Regions from separate parts of the Flavobacterium sp. Arc3 genome, predicted to be linked through region 2. Evidence: riboswitches for the same ligand, from Rfam matches in the RefSeq annotation. Region 2 holds a riboswitch; each other region holds the start of a gene.

Region 1 (5,063 bases), on a different contig from region 2:
AGTCAAGAGCAAGTGGAGTGGGTGAATTATCCAGGTTTACAGTCGAGTAAATATTATGATCTGGCTAAACGTTATTTGCCAAAAGGACAAAACGGATTAGTAACCTTTGGTCTAAAAGGAGGTTTTGAAGCGGCAAAAAAAGTAGCGGATGATACCAAACTATTTTCGCTACTCGCAAATATTGGAGATACAAAATCATTAATTATTCATCCAGCAAGTACAACGCATCAACAATTATCTGATGAACAACAGTTAGCTTCAGGAGTTTCTAAAGATTTGATTCGTCTTTCTGTAGGTTTAGAAGATATTGAAGATTTAAAAGCAGACTTAAAAGCAGTTTTTGAGTTATTGTAAGAATTTATAAAGTATATTTTATATCGTTTAAACACTGCTTTTTTATCCAAAATTAAGATGAGTTTTATAGTATTACAATCTCAGTTTGTAAGATTATAATATTTGTATTAAAAATGAGTTAAAATGTTGATAGTCATTAGGGAACTAGCAAAAAAAAACTGAAATTTGTTGCAAGAAAATACCAAAGATGAATTTAATCATTATTGTAAATTTTAAAACTATTTCGGAATCATCTGCAAGGAAATGATTGCCTTATATTATAGCTATAATTAAGCATCAGCCTTCCTATTTCTTTTGGAAGGCTTTTTTATTAAAACAATTTAGAATTTAAAGATAATTAGCATGGAAAAACATATTTTTAGAAATAATAGATCACTAGTGATTACCTTATTTGTAAAAATATGTTGATATGCCAAAAGTATAAGTTACTATAACTTTAACCCTTTTGGTATTTATCCAAAAGGGTTTTTTTATGGTATTTAAAAGAGAATAAAGAGTAACAAACAAGCAAGAATAAACATAGCAACAATTAAACAAGTAGACACATGGGGGCAATTAGTAGAATTACCAGAGCGGTAAGTTTTTTAAGGAACTTAAAAACTAAAAAAAATAGTATAAAAATCACGGTAGATGATTTAGTTCATCCAAGATTTGGTATCAACGACACCAATGCTAATGATTTAAATAAATCACCAAATTCATTACAGTTTTTGATGTATTCAAAGGAAAACGATACTCTTTTTATCTAATTGATAGCGAGCTGTCTTTATAGTGATTTACACGCGAGGAATTCCTGAATTGTTATGTTCAGCAATGTTTCGCGTTTTTTTTGTTAAATATATTTTTCGCTAATAATCAGAATGGTAAAAGTTTGGTTGTTATAAAAATATGTAGTTAATTTGCAGTAATAAGTTCACACACGTATTGAAATGTTATAAAGAAAGGATGAGGGATTAGACCCGATGAAGCCTTAGCAACCCTTCGAGAAATCGAAGAAGGTGCTGCATTCTACCACTCCCTAAAGTGGAAAGATAACAACAAGAATTTCTCTAGTATTTACCTAGTTTTTTCTTTCTAATATTTCCAAATACAAATCAAAATTAATAAAAGATTTGACATTGGAAAATAACCCAACACATATTACCATACAAAATTTCACCACGCACAATGGTGCTTTTTATGCTAGCCTAAACTTAAGTTATCAGGTTTTTGGCGCTGCTTCGCATACCGCTCCCATTATCTTAATTAATCATGCCTTGACCGGAAACTCACAAGTAATTGGCGAATCGGGTTGGTGGAATGATATTGTGGGTGTCGATAGAACCATCGATACTAGGAAATATACAATTGTTTCTTTTGATGTTCCTGGTAACGGATTCAATTCAGCGACTATAGAGAATTACAGAGATTTTATTGCAAGAGATATCGCAAGGATTTTCATCGAAGGACTTCGGTTTTTAAAGATTGATTCTTTATTTGCTCTTATCGGCGGTTCTGTTGGTGGTGGAATTGCTTGGGAAATTTTGGCTCTAGAACCTAAACTGGCACAAAACTTCATTCCCATAGCTACAGATTGGAAAGCGACTGACTGGTTGATTGCTAATTGTTATTTGCAAGAGCAAATCCTAAATAACTCTAAAAAACCTATTGAAGACGCTCGTGTTCACGCCATGTTGTGCTACCGCACGCCTGAATCTTTCAAAGAAAAATTTAATAGAGATCTCAATGAACAACTAGAAACGTTCAAAGTAGAAAGTTGGCTGAATTACCATGGAGAAAAATTAGAAAAAAGGTTTCAGCTTTCGGCATATAAAATGATGAACCAATTATTGAAAACGATTGATATAACTAGGAATCATGAGTCTTTAGAATCAGTTATCTCAAAAGTGGGTGCTAATATATACATTGTAGGAATTAATTCAGATTTGTTTTTTACAGCAAAGGAGAATAGAGATACGTACAATGAGATTAAAAAATTTAAAAATAATGTATTTTATAGTGAGATTGACTCACAACATGGGCACGATGCTTTTTTGATGGAATACGAACAATTAGACAATTTGTTAGAAGTTGTTTTCAAAAATAAAAAACAAATGAAAATAGTTAAATTTGGCGGTAAATCTTTAGCAAACGGTGAAGGTATCGACACAGTTTTAGATATTATAGAGGAAAAAATAAAACAAGACGAGAAAATTGCAATCGTCGTTTCGGCAAGAGGAAAAGCAACGGATGAGCTGGACGACATTCTTACTATTGCAGCCAAAAACGGAAATTACAAACCGCTATTGGAAAGTTTTAAAACCTATCAAAAAGATGGTTTTGAGGCCGTTGATTTTTCGACTGAATTTGATAAATTAGATAAACTTTTTGAAGGCGTTAGCTTGATTGGTGATTATAGCCCAAAGATTCAAGACCAAATTTTAGCACATGGCGAAGTACTTTCGGCTAAATTATTGGTTTTTTTATTGAATGAAAGAGGCGTTACTGCAAAACTAGCAGATACAAGAGATTTAATCATAACCGACTCCAATTTTGGGGATGCACAACCTTTGGACGCTGTTTCTAAGAAAAATATCATTCAAATTTTCAAAGAGAATAAAGATTCAATACTAGTGATTACTGGTTTTATTGGTTCGAATGCGAAACACGAAACCACTACTTTAGGTAGAAACGGAAGTAATTATACGGCGTCATTAGTCGCTAATTATATCAATGCCGAAGAATTGCAAAATTTCACTCATGTTGATGGAATTTACACTGCTAATCCCGAGTTGGTTTTAGATGCTAAAAAGATTGAATCTTTGTCTTATAATGAAGCAAATGAAATTGCTAATTTTGGTGTGAATATTTTGCATGCAAAAACAATTATTCCTTTATTAGAGAAAAATATTCCGCTTCGTATTTTAAATACTTTCAATCACGAAAATAATGGAACTTTAATTACTTCAAATTCTAATGTCAGCGGAATTAAAACATTATCTGTTTTAGAAAATGTTTCTTTGGTAAATTTAGAAGGAAGAGGATTACTTGGAAAAACAGGAGTGGATGCGCGTATTTTCAAGGTGATGGGTGACAATGATATTAGCGTAAGTATTATTTCTCAAGGTTCTTCAGAAAGAGGAATAGGACTTGTGGTTGCTGCTGATAAAGCAACAAAAGCTATGATCGAATTAGAAAAAGAATTCGAAAATGATTTCTATTCTAAGGATGTCAACAAGATTACAGTTGTCGACAACGTATCGGTAATTTCAATAATAGGCCAAGATCTTAGTACGTTTCATAAGCCTTATACGGCTTTGATAAAAAACAAAATTGTTCCTATTTTATTCAATAATACCGTTACGGGTAAGAATGTGAGTTTAGTGGTTAAAAAATCAGAACTTAACAAAGCGCTGAATGTTATTCATGGGGAGATATTTGGGGTTGCGAAGAAAATCAATATTGCCATTTTTGGGCATGGATTAGTTGGCGGAACCTTAATCAATCAAATTTTAGAATCGGCGGAAGCAATCGAAAAAAGGAAAGATGTTAAGTTGAATATTTTTGCTATTGCCAATTCTCGAAATGTGCTGTTGAATAAAAACGGAGTTTCGGCTAACTGGAAAAACGAAATTCAAGCTAAGGGGTCAGCGTATACATTAAGCGATATTATTGCTTTTGCAGAAGCGAATCATCTAGAAAATTTAATTGCAATTGATAACACGGCGAGTGCTGATTTTGTCGAGAATTACATTCCGTTAGTTGAAAGCAGTTTTGATTTAATTTCTTCAAATAAAATAGCGAATACTTTAAGTTATGGTTTTTATAAAAAGCTACGTAAATCATTAGCTGATAATCAGAAGAATTATTTATATGAAACCAATGTAGGTGCGGGTTTACCATTAATTGATACTATTAAATTATTGCATCTTTCTGGTGAAAATATCACTAAAATAAAAGGCGTTTTCTCAGGAACGTTAAGCTATTTATTCAATAATTTCTCTTCCAAAGATGTTCTGTTTAGCGAAATATTGAAAGAAGCAATTGATAGTGGTTTTACAGAGCCAGATCCAAGAGAGGATTTATGTGGGAATGATGTAGGCCGAAAACTACTTATATTAGCGAGAGAATTAGACTTGCAAAATGAGTTTGAGGAAGTTGATATTCAGAATTTAATTCCAGAACACTTACGTGAAGGAAGTGCGGCAGATTTCTTGACTAAATTAAAGGAATTTGATCCTATTTATGATAAGATAAAAGCAGACCAAAAACCAAATCACGTTTTGAGATACATCGGGGAATTGTCTGGAGATTTACAACATGACAAAGGAATTTTGGAAGTAAAATTAGTTTCCGTACCTTCGGATACTGCTTTGGGAGGCTTGAAAGGTTCTGATTCTTTTTTCGAAATATACACAGAATCTTACGGAGACCGTCCAATTGTTATTCAAGGAGCCGGAGCGGGATCAGCAGTTACAGCAAGAGGTGTTTTTGGAGATATCTTGAGATTGTCGGATAAAGGGTAGAAAAGTATTCAGTTGCTGAGTATTCAGAAAAATAATTAAAAAATCCGTTGTAATCGTTTTTAAATCCGCATCATCCGCGTTCAAAAAAAGCGGGAGCAACGTTCAAAAAATACAATATGAAAATTACATTAAACAGAGTAAACGACAATTTCCATTTCGAATTAAAAAACGAACGTGGCCATATAGTAAATGTAGATAGCCGTC
Region 2 (5,063 bases):
TTTGTTTGGGTTCTGGTTTTATCAGTTGTACAATCAATTGCACCACGCCACGAGGCGTATAGAATTCGCCTCCTTTTTTACCCGCATCATCGGCAAACATTTTTATCAAATACTCATAGGCATCACCCAATAAGTCATTCGATTCTAAGTGAGAATTGCGTAAGGAATGTTGGTTAAAGTGTCTTAAAAGTCTTTGTAATAATTCGTCAGATAGTTTTTCTTTGTCACCAAACTTGGTAGCGGTCATCACGCCTTCAAGCGAAGTGTTTTCACGCTCAATACCAGCAAAAGCTTTGTCTAGTGCAATACCAATGTTTTCGGTTTCTTTCTTGATGGTTTCCCAGCGAGATTCCATCGGCATTTGGAAATAGGTTTCGTCCTCAGCCACTTCCCGAGAAACGCCATCACGATTCATTATGTTTTCTACTTCTTCTTCAAAGACATCGTTGGAGCGTTTTAAGAACAATAATCCAAAGATATAGTTCTTGAAATCAGAGGAATCAATGCTTCCTCTTAATATGTTTGCTGAATCCCAAAGCCAGCTTTCTAGGGTATCTAATGCTAATTTTTTATCGGACATTATTTTTGTTGTACTATTTTAATGAGTTTTAAACTCAAGTTATAATTGAATATTAAGGGTTAAAAATAGGGTAAATTTTTTCATTAAACTCCACTTCAGATAAAAACCATTGTTTAATTAGTTCAAGTATTAGCTTGCCTTATTGATTGTGTTGCTATTAAGAGTTATACCTTGAGTTTTCCTTCTTTGTACGTTTCTTTATTAACGGTTTTGTTGGTCTCGATATCTATGTATGATGTTTTACCATGACGTAAACCATCCTTTATTTTTCTTTCTTCTTTGATGTTATTCTCGGTGTCAACATATTCAAATTCCCCTGAAAAAGGAGTGTCATCGAGTTTAAGGTACAATTCATCTACAACTGCATTGTCAATAAATTTCTTTTCTATTTTTACATTTTGGTCATAATAGTAATAGGTCCATTTATCAACCCTTGATTCTTTATACAACCTACCAGTAATAATAGGTTCGTTATTTAAGGTCGTAATAAGGAGTTCACCATCAGTATATCCTAATCTCTCGTCGGATTCGTCATTAGCAAAAAAATCGAGTTCAAAATAACCATCACGTTCAGTGTCATTTTTCAGCCAATAAACTTTTGAAAGTATACGGTCCTTAAAGTATTGTGTTCGCTTGACTTTTAAATAAGCTGCTGTTCGTTCAATGATATCGTATTTATAATTTTTACCTATTCCTAAACTATCATTTACTACTAGTTGTTTTAAATTTCCAAATTCGAACTGTTTCACTAGTATAGGAATGCTGGCATTATTATACTCGATATCTTCACCATGAAGTTTGTCATTTTTATAATTAGACTCCGTTTTAATTTGATTTCCTTCTTTATAGCCAGACCATTTTCCTTCTTTTAAATTATCTTCATATTGTCCTTTCGAAACCAATTGATTTATAGAGTCCCTTAGTTCATAAAGGCCAGTTAACTCATCATTTTTATAATACGAGGTTTCAAATATTTTGTAGATTCTAAATTTAGAACAGCTGTCTACTTTAACTCCGGTGTCGTTAACTTCGTCACACGGATATTTGATTTCTTCTCTATAATAAAACCGTTGTGCTTTTCCGTTTAATTTTCCGTTTAAATAAATCCTTTTTAATGCAAGCTTATTAGCAAAGGGTTCAGACTCCCCATTTTCTTTCACATAATTTGGAAAATAAAAGTTCCATTCTCCGTTTTCTAAATCTTCGCTGTAATTTCCATCGGCACTTAGACTACCTGAATTGTTGTAGTTTTTCCAATAGCCCGTTTTTTTTCCGTTATTGTATTGCCCCTCCTCAATTAATTTGAGTTCAGAAATGTTTGTATTGATTGTTCCTCCAAAAAGATTTTTGTGCGCGTCTAAATAGACTTTGTAACTGCCGTTAAGTTCATCATTTTTATAATTACCAACAATAAGACTGTCTCCTTTTACGTCCTGAAACGGACCTTCTTTGATGTCTTTTAAATAATTGGTATAGGTTATAGTTCTTTCCGTTTTACCATCAATAAAGACGTATTTCCAATTGCCATTTTTTTCATCATTTACATAAGGACCAATTTCCTTTAAATAAAGCGCAGCAGTAGTTTCGTCATAATATAGGCCAGTATATAAGCCATTTGCCAAGTCATCTTTATAATTAGTGGTATAAGAGATTTTATTGTCTTCAAAGGATGTTAATAAGCCATTTCTTTTCCCATCTTTCATGATATATTCCAAAGACTTACTTCCGTCTACATCATATTCAATTGTTTTACCGTTTAAAAAACCATTGCTATAAGTGCCACTTTTTTTAATGTTTCCTTTTTCATCATAAAAATTAAATGGTCCGTTTAAATGCCCGTTTAACAAACTGTACTCAAATTTAACGGTATAATCATCGTAATAGTCTGTTTTCTTTCCGTTGTCATTATCGTAGATTCCTGATTTTTTTATCAATGTTATATTATAAGAAGTCATACTTCTATCCGACCAATCATCGTCACTTCTTTTTGCATTTGTAACCATTAAAGTATAGCCCGAACTGCCATATGTAGAGATTACTTTCTCATCTTCAATCGCACTGTCAACTAATTTGAAGCCGTTAGCGGTTAAGGAATTTTGTATCAATAAATAAGAACCTTTGTTAAAAATAGAATAGGATATTTTATTAGGATAGTCATCATAAGTATAAAGATAGAACCATGCTTGGGCTTTATCACTATAATCCTCTTTATTGTAGGACCAAGTAATAGTGCTATAATTGTCAGTATCTCCCTTTTCGGAGTTATAATAGGTCCATCCTTTTATTAACATAAATTGATTTACATCTTGCCAATTCTTCTTGTTGCATAAATTAGTTAAATCTGTTAGGCTAAGTTTTTGCCCAAAGAGAGTTGAACTAATAATTAATGTTAATAGGATAAGGGTAATTCTTTTTTTCATAACGTTTGTTTTTGGTGGCGTATTAACTACAACTCAACCAGAGTGTTGTTATAGGGTATTTGATACCTAAGTTTGTTTTTCTTTTTGGTTTAAATTTTACTTTACAATAGTAAAAAATCTGACACTTAAATCTTTACGGTTTTCCACATTTCAGAGCATTTTTTTAATTTGTGTGTAATTATGGAAATAGGAACAAAACCAAAATTAGGGTTAATTTATCGGGAAGCCTATACCTGTTTTTAGTGATATTCTAAGTCACTATTGAATTGTTATTTTTTATAAGTTTTAAAAATTTGTGTGATTTTAATGTCCGTTTTTATTTTTAATTTATATATTTGAATATCATTACGAACTACTATTTAGTAGTAGCAACCTGCTTAGACAAGCGAAGGTGCTAAAACAATGAGCCTAAACTAAGGAAAAATATGTTTAAAATACCTCAATTTATTTCCAAATTCAAGATTGCTTTAAAAACAAAAAAGGCTAAAAAAAATCTGTTTAAGATTTATTTAGACCTCGATTTCCAGTTTTATAGTGTCGCTTTTGACGAACTTCAAGAAGTCAATTACATATATAAAGAGAAGGAGCTATACGACCAAAGTATTGCTGGTATTACCACTTTTTTAAAGTTTCAAAAACCAAATGGAAGGGATTATGAGTTTTATCCTGATATCTATTACTCACAATTGAAAGCTAACCAAGAATATGCTGTTATCACGTATTCTTTCACAGGAGCTTATTCTACAAGAGCAGTTGCATTGGTTCAGACGTTACAATTAGATACAATAGAGATATTTAAACATTGTAAAGAATAATGAAAACAAAAGCAATAAAAACCTTTACAGCGGTCATCACCCTTGGACTAGAAATAGGATATAGCAAAGAGCTTTACAAGAAGGAATATTTGATTCATACCCTTGAAGAGTATCAAAAGCAAAGAATAGATGAAGCAAGGATTTATTTAAGCGCTTCAATCAGCGATTGTAGTATTGTTTTAGGCGGTCTGGAAGAAAACCATATAAGGTTAGAATTTATAAACTACCCTAAATTTCCGTTGGAAGTTGAGGTGTTTAAAAATGAAATTATAAAACTGTGTTCTCATTTGCTTAATAAGTTACAACAAAATAGAACTGTGATTGTGTTTACAGATGAAACAGTTATGCTAGAGATTGATGAAGCAATAGACCCAAGGATTTAAGAGAAAAGATTAAACTGTAAATTTATAGATATGAGAATATTGTTGTTTTTATTGCCTTATGGCACATTGGTTTTAGTTTTATTTATTCTTATGATTATGTTTTCTTCGGAAGTGTATCACGTGATGGGAACTCAGCTACCTATTGTATTATTGGGAATATTACCAATATTTCCCAGTATCAAGATTTCTTCATTACTTAATAAAAAAGTTCAAAAGTCAAACATTTATAAGTTAACCAACCTTCAAGTGTTAACTGGGACTTTTGAACTAATAATTCCAGTTTGTCTTTCTTTTTTTCTATTTGAGTATGTTGACAAAAAGGAATCTTATGGTTATGGAAGTAACCATGAGATATCAGATAACATTCCATATTTTCTTCCAGCGCTATTTTTTGTGATTTTATGTCTTGAGTGGATAAGGAGGTATAATTCTGAAAAAGATAAGTTTGTAGCTTTTAGATATATTTATATCATAGTAATGGTAATTGCGTTTATACTTAGTCTAAAATATATTGGACTTATGTTTGAACCTAATGCAAAAAGATAATGCAATAACCATTAATCATTGAACAGAAGTGCCAACTTTATTGTTGTGAAATTTCTCTGCTAATTTCTGACTATAAATTTTTGTTTCGTTTTGATTGTCAGTATGCATGATGTCTGACGCGATAGCTTGACCAATTTCGGTCAAAACAGCATCTATCTTACCTTGAAGTCTCTCTTTATTTTTTCAACTGCTTTTTTCCAAACAAAACTGTATTTATGTGCATTGGCTTCTATTTTGGTTCCATCGATAAATTGTTTCTCAAGACTAATAAGTTCCAAATCAACCATCATCTCAACGAGTTGATTGAAAAGCTTTTCGA
Region 3 (5,063 bases), on a different contig from region 2:
AACAGTTCCAAATTCAGCAATTACAGCATCAACCATAGCTTGTGCTTCATTAAAATCAGCTGCATTTGATTGGTATCCTTTTGCTTTAATTCCCAAAGCGTTCAATTCATTTTCTAATGCTAAAGCCGATTCCACAGATGAACTGTATGTAAAAGCAACATTTGCTCCATGTTTTGCAAAAACTTCTGCAATTCCTTTTCCAATTCCGCGACTCGCGCCTGTTATAATGGCCACTTTTCCTTCTAGTAATTTCATATTCAAAAATTAGTTTAATTTTTATTTGTAGCTATTCCTGCTATCCGCTTCAATCTTTTATGACCGCTAGCGCTTTCATAAAAGGATTTCCACTACTATCAGGGCTATCTTACAGTTGTCAAATATAGAATAATTCCTTTTTTAAAAAAATTTAAAAATCAATAACATTCGAAATCGAACCGATTTTAAAGATCCAGAAATCGTTTTACCAATTTGTCCCAAAAAGAGCTATAAATCGCAACCAAAGTAAAAATAAACAAAAATAAATGATACCAAGCATTTGTTAGTAAATCCATAAAATCAAGTTTGCCATTTGCAAAACTTAAAATCAGCAATACTTGTGCCCCATAAGGCAAGATCCCTTGCACTACACAAGAAAATATATCAAGAATTGCTGCTGTTTTCTTGGGACTCAAATCGTATTCATCACTAATTTCCTTAGCAATTCCACCTGTTATAACAATGGAAACTGTATTATTGGCAATAGCCACATTCGTAAAACCTACCAAAGCACCAATTCCAGCCTGCGCCGATTTTTTACTTTTAATGCGCTTTTTGATTTGGTACAATAAATAATCAATTCCTCCAGCTTTATCAACCATTGCTGCTAAACCACCAGTAAGCATAGACAATAAAAATATTTCAGTCATACTAGTGAAGCCCTCATATATCTTTTGGGCAAATTCCATCAACGTAAAATGATTTCCAAAATACCCAATCAATCCAGCTAATAAAGTTCCAATAATCAGTGTTGAAAAAACGTTTATGCCAACTAATGCTAATACAATTACTAGAACGTAAGGAAGAATAGTTATCCATTCAAAATTGGTCTTAGGAATCGCCACTGCAGTAATATCAGAGTTCAGTCCCAAATAAAAGAAAACTAGAACGGTTATAATGGCTGCGGGAAAAGCAATGAATAAATTTATTTTGAATTTATCTTTCAGTTTACATCCTAATGATTGCGTAGCAGCAATTGTAGTATCTGAAATCATCGATAGATTATCTCCAAGCATCGAACCACCTAACAAAGCGCCTGCAATCAATGGCAATGAAGCTCCACTTGAATTAGCCAGATTTACTGCGATAGGCCCAATAGCTACAATGGCTCCCACAGAAGTTCCAGTAGCTGTTGATAAAAAGGCCGCTATTAAAAAGATCCCTAACGGAAAATAAGCGACATCAATTGTATTAATTCCAAGGCTTACAACTGCATCCACACCTCCCGTTGCTTTACTAACAACAGCAAATGCTCCCGCGAGAAGATAAATGAGACACATGGTCATAATTTTACTCTCTCCACAACCAGCAATCAAAGTGGCTACTTTCTCATCTGACGAACTCTTAAAAAGTAAGAAAGCAGAAATAATTCCTATCACAACAGCAATTGGCGCAGGTAAAGCATAGAAATCATCAAGCCATATACCGGCTCCTAAAAAAATAAAAATAAAAATCAATAAGGGAATTAAAGCAAATGCATTTCCTTTTTTTTTCAATAAATGAGTCATAAATCAGTTTTATAATGATATAAATATGACGAAAAACAATAGCTAAAAAAATGGGAATGTAAAACAACGTTTTTTCCAAAGGATTTGGCTTATCGTTTTAGCACCTTGCTCGTTGTTGCAGGTTGCTATCTCTTTTTGAGATTCGTGATAACGGCTGCAAAAGTAATTATTATTTTTTGAAATCGTCACCTTCGATCAAAAAAAATATTTTACAAAAAAAAGCCTTACCGAAGTAAAGCTTTTTTATAACTAATTTAGTTTTTTATAAATTTCATATTCGAACTTCCTTTATCTGTATTCATTTTCAAGAAATACTTTCCGGAAGCCAGTTTAGAAACATCAACCTTTGTTACTGAAGTCGCATTCGGAACAGCAATGACCATTTGTCCAAGAATATCATAAATTGCTATTGATTGTACTTCTATAGAATTTTTATAATTAATATTTAGAATCTCATTTACTGGATTTGGAAACACACTAAAGTAATTTGAAAATTCAAAATCTGAAGTTGCTAAGGTTTTAAAGGTAGATGTCGCTTTGTTTGTCAGAATTGGAAAGTTATAATCAAAATAAATATTAGCTTCATTTTGGAATGTATCGCCAACTACTAATGTTGGTAATGTTTTAATCTTATAGCCATCTCGATGTAAATAAGAGGTCATTAAACGGTATCCGCAGTCTATAAACTCATGACTTAAGATTTCTTTAACCGATTTAATAACAACTTCTTGAATTACCATTCCTTTGGATTTATTATAAGTAAAGACACTAGGCTTATTACCTTTTTTACCATGGCTTGGTCTTCGGTAGTAACTACTTTGAATCATACCTACCATCACAATGACTTTGCTTTTACTGATTTTATACTTGCTACAAATACTATCAACTAAATCTTTCTTGGATCGGACGTCCCAAACTTTTTTTTTAAAAGTTCACGTCCAACTTCTAGTTCAATTTCTTTATTAGCTAATAATTTACGTAGGATACGGTTTTCTTCCTCAGCTTGCTTTAACTCTTTGCTACGATCGTCATAAGTGACTTTTAAACCTGCTTCTCCTTGTTTCTCATGCTTCTTCTTCCAACTGTACAAAGTTCCTTTACTAACACTGTATTTACGGCAGGTTTCTACAACTCCTGATTCTTCGCAAGAAGATAAAATTTCTAACTTCTCTTCTAAACTCCATTTCTTGTATTTCATATCTCAAATGTACTATTTGAAATTTAAAATATCACTCCGAACTTATAAGGGGCTAAAATAAACATTGGTTGCAATATAACTGTCTACACTTGCTTCTAGTAATTTTTTCTTAAAATTGACATCTGGTATATCAATAACCTGAGCATTAACACTTCCAAAAAAACAAAATCCAATAAGTAAAAAGTAAAGTTTTTTCATTTCATAAATTAAAGTAATCAAATATATAGAAATCAATTAGTAATAAATTATTTTCCTAAAAAAAAAAGCCTTACCGAAGTAAAGCTTTTTTTATAAAATATATGATTTATGAAATTGACTAGAAAGCTACATTCCATCTTGGTAATCTACCATTTTCATCTAAGAAAATTTGTAAAACTTGTCCTTCTACAGCAGTAGGAATACCTTTAGTATCATCATTGAATGTTTCATACCAAACAACTTCTAACAAGCTGATATCTTCTTTTTTCATTTGCGCTGGCCAAGAATATTTCCTTCCTGTTTTTGCAAACTGGTGCCCTTCAACAATCTTTTCTTTTAGACCACCATTTTTAATTTTCAAAGTTCCGTCATTTTGTACTGTTCCTGTAGAACCTACCATGATCAACTCTTTTTCTTCTGCTACTGCATACACTAAAAACACGCCACTTCCTTCTGAAGCATTACAAACTTGTTCTAAACTGTCATCTGCAGCAAATGAAAATTTGTCGCTAACTTTAAATTTTTTTAATTCCTTATACATATTGTTTTATTTTTATTTGAATTGGCTTCCTCAAAAAAATACCCCACAAAATCGTGAGGATTATCTAAACCATTCGTTTCTATTTATTATTATTAAAGTTAAAGCGGTAAAATAGCTGTTTTTAATAAAGTGCAAAGGTATTTCTTTAATTCTATTTTATAATAAAAAAGCCCCACAAATGTGAGGCTTTTTATATTTTAGTTTTAAAATAGATGACTATCCTAAAACTTCTTTTACTTTTTTACCAATTTCAGCTGGAGAATCCACTACGTGTATTCCACATTCTCTCATGATTTGTTTTTTAGCTTCTGCTGTATCATCAGTTCCACCTACAATAGCACCTGCATGACCCATTGTACGACCTGCTGGAGCGGTAACTCCTGCAATGAATCCTACAACTGGTTTACGGTTACCATCGGCTTTAATCCAGTGAGCAGCATCTGCTTCTAGTTGTCCACCTATTTCACCTATCATTACAATACATTCTGTTTCTGGATCATTCATTAACAACTCAACTGCTTCTTTCGTAGTAGTTCCAATGATAGGATCTCCTCCAATACCAATTGCAGTAGTAATACCTAAACCTTGTTTTACTACTTGGTCAGCTGCTTCATACGTTAATGTTCCTGATTTAGAAACAATACCTACAGTTCCTTTTTTGAAAACAAAACCTGGCATGATACCAACTTTAGCTTCACCTGGAGTAATAACTCCTGGACAGTTAGGTCCTATTAGCCTAGCGTTTCTTTCTTTAACATAAGCGTTTGCTTTGATCATATCAGCCACAGGAATTCCTTCCGTAATAGCGATAATAACTTTTATTCCTGCATCAGCAGCTTCCATTATTGCATCAGCAGCAAAAGCGGGTGGTACAAAAATAATAGTAGTATCAGCACCTGCTTGTTCTACTGCATCTTGTACAGTATTAAAAACAGGACGATCTAAATGAGTTGTTCCCCCTTTTCCTGGAGTTACACCACCTACAACGTTTGTTCCGTACTCGATCATTTGAGAAGCATGGAAAGTTCCTTCACTTCCTGTAAATCCTTGAACAATTATTTTGGAATCTTTATTAACTAAAACACTCATGATATATATTTTATGTGATTTTTATAAGTTGTGTTGCAAAAGTAAGGTTTTGAAATTATTTTGTGGCCTTTTCTTATCAAAATATATTATGATAATTGACTCATTTGATAACCTCTATATAATTTATTGTCTTTTATTTCCCAAATTGCTATAAAATGCGCCAATAACATCTCCTCTCTCGGATTTTCAATTGTTTTTACAAAATGAGAATAGCGTACACTAATCATATCATTTTCGGCAATAATATGACTAATCCTGATCTTTGAGCGAACAT
Region 4 (5,063 bases), on a different contig from region 2:
GTAAAACAACGGAATAGTTTCGATTCCTTTAAGGTAATTGAAGATTCCGAAATGTTCGTTTGGCGAGTGAATGGCATCGCTATCTAAACCAAATCCCATTAGGATTGTTTTGCTTTTTAATTCTTTTTCGAATAAAGCTACAATAGGGATACTTCCGCCAGAACGAACTGGAATAGCCGGAACTCCAAAAGTCTCCGTATATGCCATGTTAGCGGCCTTGTACCCTATGCTGTCGATAGGAGTTACATAACCCTGACCTCCGTGATGTGGTGTAACTTTTACGGTTACTCCAGCAGGAGCGAGGCTCATGAAGTGTTTAGTGAATAACTCAGTAATTTGCTCCCATTCTTGGTTGGGTACTAAACGCATGGAGATTTTAGCGAACGCTTGACTTGCGATAACCGTTTTTGCTCCTGCACCAGTATAACCTCCCCAGATTCCGTTTACGTCTAATGTAGGACGAATAGAGTTTCTTTCGTTAGTCACATATCCTTTTTCGCCATAAACGTCTTTCAGGTCAAGTGCTTTTTTATATTTTTCCAAGCTGAATGGCGCTTTTGCCATTTCGGCTCTTTCTTCAAGAGATAGTTCCTCTACATTGTCATAAAATCCAGGAATGGTAATATGATTGTTTTCGTCATGAAGAGAAGCAATCATTTTTGCCAAAATATTGATTGGATTAGCCACTGCACCACCGTATAAACCGGAATGTAAATCACGGTTGGGTCCTGTAACTTCTACTTCGACATAACTTAATCCGCGAAGACCTGTTGTAATAGAAGGTTGTTGATTTGAGATCATTCCAGTGTCTGAAATTAAAATCACATCATTTTTAAGCTTTTCATTGTTGTTTTCAACAAAGGTTTTTAAGTTTACACTTCCTACTTCTTCTTCACCTTCAATCATGAATTTCACGTTACAAGGCAAAGTATTACTTTGGATCATGTATTCGAATGCTTTTACGTGCATGTACATTTGTCCTTTATCATCACAGGCACCACGTGCAAAAATGGCTCCTTCCGGATGAATGTCGGTTTTTTTTATCACAGGCTCAAATGGGGGAGAAGTCCAAAGCTCCATCGGGTCTGCCGGCTGTACATCATAATGACCATAAACTAATACCGTTGGCAAGTTTTTGTCAATTATTTTTTCACCATAAACAATAGGGTAACCGTCAGTTTCACAGATTTCTACAAAATCACAACCTGCTTTTTCCAGACTTACTTTTACCGCTTCAGAAGTCTCAATAACATCTTGCGAGTAGGCTGCATCTGCACTTACAGATGGCATTTTTAATAATTCTATTAACTCGTTGATAAAACGGTCTTTGTTTTCTTGTACGTATGACTTGATATTTTCCATTTATTAACTAATTTTTTATAGTTTCAAAAGTACAAAAAATAGAATTAAAAATTTTTTTAAAAAATGTTTTGAAAGTTCAAACTTATGACTATATTTGCACCCACAATTGCACGCGGATATGGTGAAATTGGTAGACATGCCAGACTTAGGATCTGGTGCCGCAAGGCGTGTAGGTTCGAGTCCTATTATCCGCACATACATTAAGACTTAAACAGCTGTTAATCAGTTTTTTAAGTCTTTTTTGCTTTTTGTATTCCCCCAATACATCCCCTCTTTCATAATTGTGTGTGTAAATGAACCTATTTAACCTAATGAAACTTCGACTACGTATTTTATTTAACTAATGGAATAAACTTCTTTTTCAACATTTAATAGGGGGGGGTGGAGAATTCTCGTCTACGGGGTGCCGGGGTATTCTAAAGGTCATTTATGTGAAGATAACGAAAGGGATTTTAAAAAAAATTTGGCAAAAAAAATTCTAGATATTGCATAAAGCACTGGCAATTCCCTTTGTTAAAAAGTGTTAAAAACACAAGTAGTCCGCACTATAGTAAAATAGGTGAACGAGTACGATAAAAAACACACCTTCTAGTTGACCTTCTATAGGCATAGAATAAGCATCATTTGGTAGGTCACGTTAAGTTCCATATCGATAAATCCAAAAAATAATTCTATATTTACCCTTCAAACATCAAGATTCTTTCCCTCCGGGAGAAAGAAACCAACCGAGACGAGAGTCCACGGTGGTAAATAAGATGAGGGCAGCCCGCCAAAATAAAGTGCTATTCAACTCCCTTTTTTATTGTCAAGATGTTCTGTAAATTATTAACTTAATTCAAATCATTATGGCTATCCATTTTATTGACAGTGATAAAATTGACATCACCTTCACCAACCTAATCATTAATGTTTCCAGTCTAAACAAATATGGGCTCTCGGTAAACGATTTTTCCGTAGAAAACAACCTATGGGGAAAGACGAATGGGAAGCTCTTGGTCATGACTGAAATGAACGAGCCCGCTTGGGAATTGCAGAAGATCATTGATACCATTTTAATCCCTAAAGGATTTGTCTTTGAGCGTGATTTTGTCGTCGCATTTGAGCAGCTTATTCACGGAGCGGGAAACAGCATCACATGTTTGATCAATCAAGAACTCCCTGAACTATTGGAGATTGATTGGATTAGCAGTGAAATAAAGATGAACGGTAATTTCATATGGCTTAAAAATTAAACTGAAGCCGAGAATGTAGCTATATAATTAAAGAAACAAAGACAGTCAATTTTCTTCCATTGCTTTTCATTATTCGTGGTATACTCTTAAGAGACTTACTTGCAAGCAGGCATATTAATAACTCAAATTGAGGTAAACCGTAACGTTTTTATAAAACATCTTAATATTTTAGCAAATATCACTAATTGTGGGTATGTTTTCTTTTAATTAGTAGTGTTATATTTGTTAAATTCACGGGCGTGATTTTTAATTTAATCCTCGTTAACAATTATAAAAAAATTGCTACAAAGACTCAATATAGAGCTTTTTCAAATACTGAATATTAGTAACATTGTAAAATCGGTCATTTAGTATCGATACATTAGCAAAATCAGATGGAAATGCGATTAACCAAACCTAAATATATATTATGAAAAATTTACTTTATGTTTTTACTGCTCTTTTGATTTTTTCTTGTTCATCTTCAGATGATAGCTCCGGTACCTCGAGTTCTGATATCAACCCCCCAACATGGATTCAAGGAACATGGAAACAGGAAGGCGCATTACAAGGGCAAGGGCTCGGGTTTAAATTTAGCTCAAATGATTTTTGTACTCTAATATTAAATGGGGACCTGTGTACACAAGGACAAATTGATTCATTTAGAAAAGCAGGTGAAAAAGTAACTGTTGAAGAGACAATATCAAGCACTTCATACAGTGCGAAAATTAATTATCCAATGGGACAGTCAGTAACCTATTCTTTTAGTAAAATATCAAACACTGAAATTAAATGGGAATCCTCAGCAGGCGTTGTATTTATAAAACAATAAACTTTAAAATTTTAATTATGAAAAAATTATTTATTTCAATCTTATTTATAGTTTCGAGTATTTCTATAGCTCAAAGCGCAACTGCAACGACAGAAGACGGAAAAAAAGTTGTTTTGAAAAGTGATAAAACGTGGGACTACATAAGTAAAACTGTGGTTTCTGAAAACGATTGTACTTTAGAACCAAATTATGTAGAACCAAAAAGCGAAAAGGGAATAAATAGTTGGCTTAAAAAATTCGACGCAACAACAGAGGATTTAAAAAACCATGTTGCAGTTGAAAATGAATGCGAGGTTAAAGATGTAAAATTGTTAAATATCTCTGAACAAAAAGGAAATGGAATGTATTCTCTTTGTGTAAGCGGAAAGAAAATGAAATATAGAAGAATGGGTACTGTATTTTCAAGATTAGATGAAGAGTTGTTTAAAGGGAAATAAAACACCCAACATTCACGACCACTAAACAACAAAACCCGCTACCTAGGCGGGTTTGTTATTATAGCATAATTGAGAGTGTAAAAGATTATTTACCTGTAAGATTATACTTTCTTGTAACAGTACGCTCACAGACATTAAACCCCCCCCTTAAACCCATGTTTTAGATTTAAGCATCGGAACAAAGCCTAGTTCTTTTAAAAAAGTAGTTTCCATAAAGGTTTTGACAATACTTGCTTTATCTTCTGTGGTTACGATACAATCGTGAAGAGTCAATAATGGAATTTTTTTTCTAAAATCTTTATTCAGTTGTCGGGCGACAATGTTAAGCATAAAATAGCTTTCGGTTTGAAGCGTCAGGTAGGAATAGAACCTGTGGTTTTTCTTTTTTAACTCCGTAATAAAAAAATGCATTTTCGGGAAATAGGATTGAAAAACTGCTTTTTCGTTTACGAACGTATTGGGCTTTGCGTTTAACATTGAGAGCATATTTGTTTTCACTACTTTTATTAAATCATCCATATCACCATCAAATTTGCGGTTAAACTTTTTTTCGACAGCACTCAATAAATATTCATCTGGTTTTAGCCTTTCATCAAATAAATGGATGGTGTGAAACCCGTCTACAAAACGCTCATATAGGGTCCCTTCCCCGATTTGAATTTGAAATTGCTCCAACTCTTTACTACAAAGGGCTACGCGCTTTTTTACTAACATATAATGATTATAATAAGTTTTAGTACTATTAATTATACTATTAAGATGACAATTGTTATTGGTTAAATTACTTAAGATAAAGAATAAAAATGTTGGAACAGATGCGGAAATGTCAATTTCGGCCAAAACGGAATTTTCATAGCGCAAGAATTTTCTGAACTCTTTAGGGAATCCCGATAGCGAAGTATGGATTCTTCCGTCAGTCTCTGGCTTGTGTGTCATATAGAATTCTCCATTGTTCATTTTCAATATTTTTGAAGCGTTTAAAAGATATTTTTGGTAATCTGAATTTTCTAAGTACAGACGTTCATTGTGGTTTAAAGCGTCAGACAATTGAACTGTAATTTTTTTTGGGTCTAGGTAGCTGGTGAGGAAGGAATAATGTTTCCTGACTGAAGGTTGAATTTTTAAAGCGAATTTAGGTTTGATTTTTTTCATCAAATTTTGGTCAGTAATAGTATAAATTTTTAGCTTTTTGTTAGCGTAAAACGGGGATAGTTTATAAGA

What was found. Region 2 has a riboswitch for S-adenosylmethionine ahead of QO200_RS00040 (hypothetical protein). Riboswitches for the same ligand answer to the same signal wherever they lie in the genome.
Region 1: linked by a shared signal. The riboswitch ahead of thrA (bifunctional aspartate kinase/homoserine dehydrogenase I) and the one ahead of QO200_RS00040 (hypothetical protein) in region 2 are both predicted to bind S-adenosylmethionine.
Region 3: linked by a shared signal. The riboswitch ahead of QO200_RS12005 (Na+/H+ antiporter NhaC family protein) and the one ahead of QO200_RS00040 (hypothetical protein) in region 2 are both predicted to bind S-adenosylmethionine.
Region 4: linked by a shared signal. The riboswitch ahead of QO200_RS18780 (hypothetical protein) and the one ahead of QO200_RS00040 (hypothetical protein) in region 2 are both predicted to bind S-adenosylmethionine.

What each region holds. Positions count from the first base shown of each region.
Region 1 is NZ_JASMRI010000021.1:36,294-41,356, reverse strand. It holds gene QO200_RS14680 (O-acetylhomoserine aminocarboxypropyltransferase/cysteine synthase family protein) at 1-354, shown strand, start outside; gene QO200_RS14675 (hypothetical protein) at 900-1,103, shown strand; SAM riboswitch class I at 1,284-1,392, shown strand; gene thrA (bifunctional aspartate kinase/homoserine dehydrogenase I) at 1,473-4,859, shown strand; gene QO200_RS14665 (OsmC family protein) at 4,976-5,063, shown strand, end outside.
Region 2 is NZ_JASMRI010000001.1:5,597-10,659, forward strand. It holds gene QO200_RS00030 (N-6 DNA methylase) at 1-580, opposite strand, end outside; gene QO200_RS00035 (hypothetical protein) at 745-3,000, opposite strand; SAM-I-IV-variant riboswitch at 3,338-3,435, shown strand; gene QO200_RS00040 (hypothetical protein) at 3,426-3,815, shown strand; gene QO200_RS00045 (hypothetical protein) at 3,815-4,198, shown strand; gene QO200_RS00050 (hypothetical protein) at 4,229-4,744, shown strand; gene QO200_RS00055 (transposase) at 4,897-5,063, opposite strand, start outside.
Region 3 is NZ_JASMRI010000015.1:6,535-11,597, forward strand. It holds gene fabG (3-oxoacyl-[acyl-carrier-protein] reductase) at 1-255, opposite strand, end outside; gene QO200_RS12005 (Na+/H+ antiporter NhaC family protein) at 441-1,763, opposite strand; SAM-I-IV-variant riboswitch at 1,823-1,919, opposite strand; gene QO200_RS12010 (T9SS type A sorting domain-containing protein) at 2,018-2,599, opposite strand; gene QO200_RS12015 (transposase) at 2,650-2,961, opposite strand; gene QO200_RS12020 (hypothetical protein) at 3,278-3,700, opposite strand; gene sucD (succinate--CoA ligase subunit alpha) at 3,917-4,789, opposite strand; gene QO200_RS12030 (nuclear transport factor 2 family protein) at 4,876-5,063, opposite strand, start outside.
Region 4 is NZ_JASMRI010000041.1:15,714-20,776, reverse strand. It holds gene QO200_RS18790 (dipeptidase) at 1-1,362, opposite strand, end outside; tRNA gene QO200_RS18785 (tRNA-Leu) at 1,475-1,556, shown strand; SAM-I-IV-variant riboswitch at 2,046-2,149, shown strand; gene QO200_RS18780 (hypothetical protein) at 2,208-2,594, shown strand; gene QO200_RS18775 (hypothetical protein) at 3,004-3,405, shown strand; gene QO200_RS18770 (DUF3157 family protein) at 3,423-3,842, shown strand; gene QO200_RS18765 (hypothetical protein) at 3,990-5,063, opposite strand, start outside.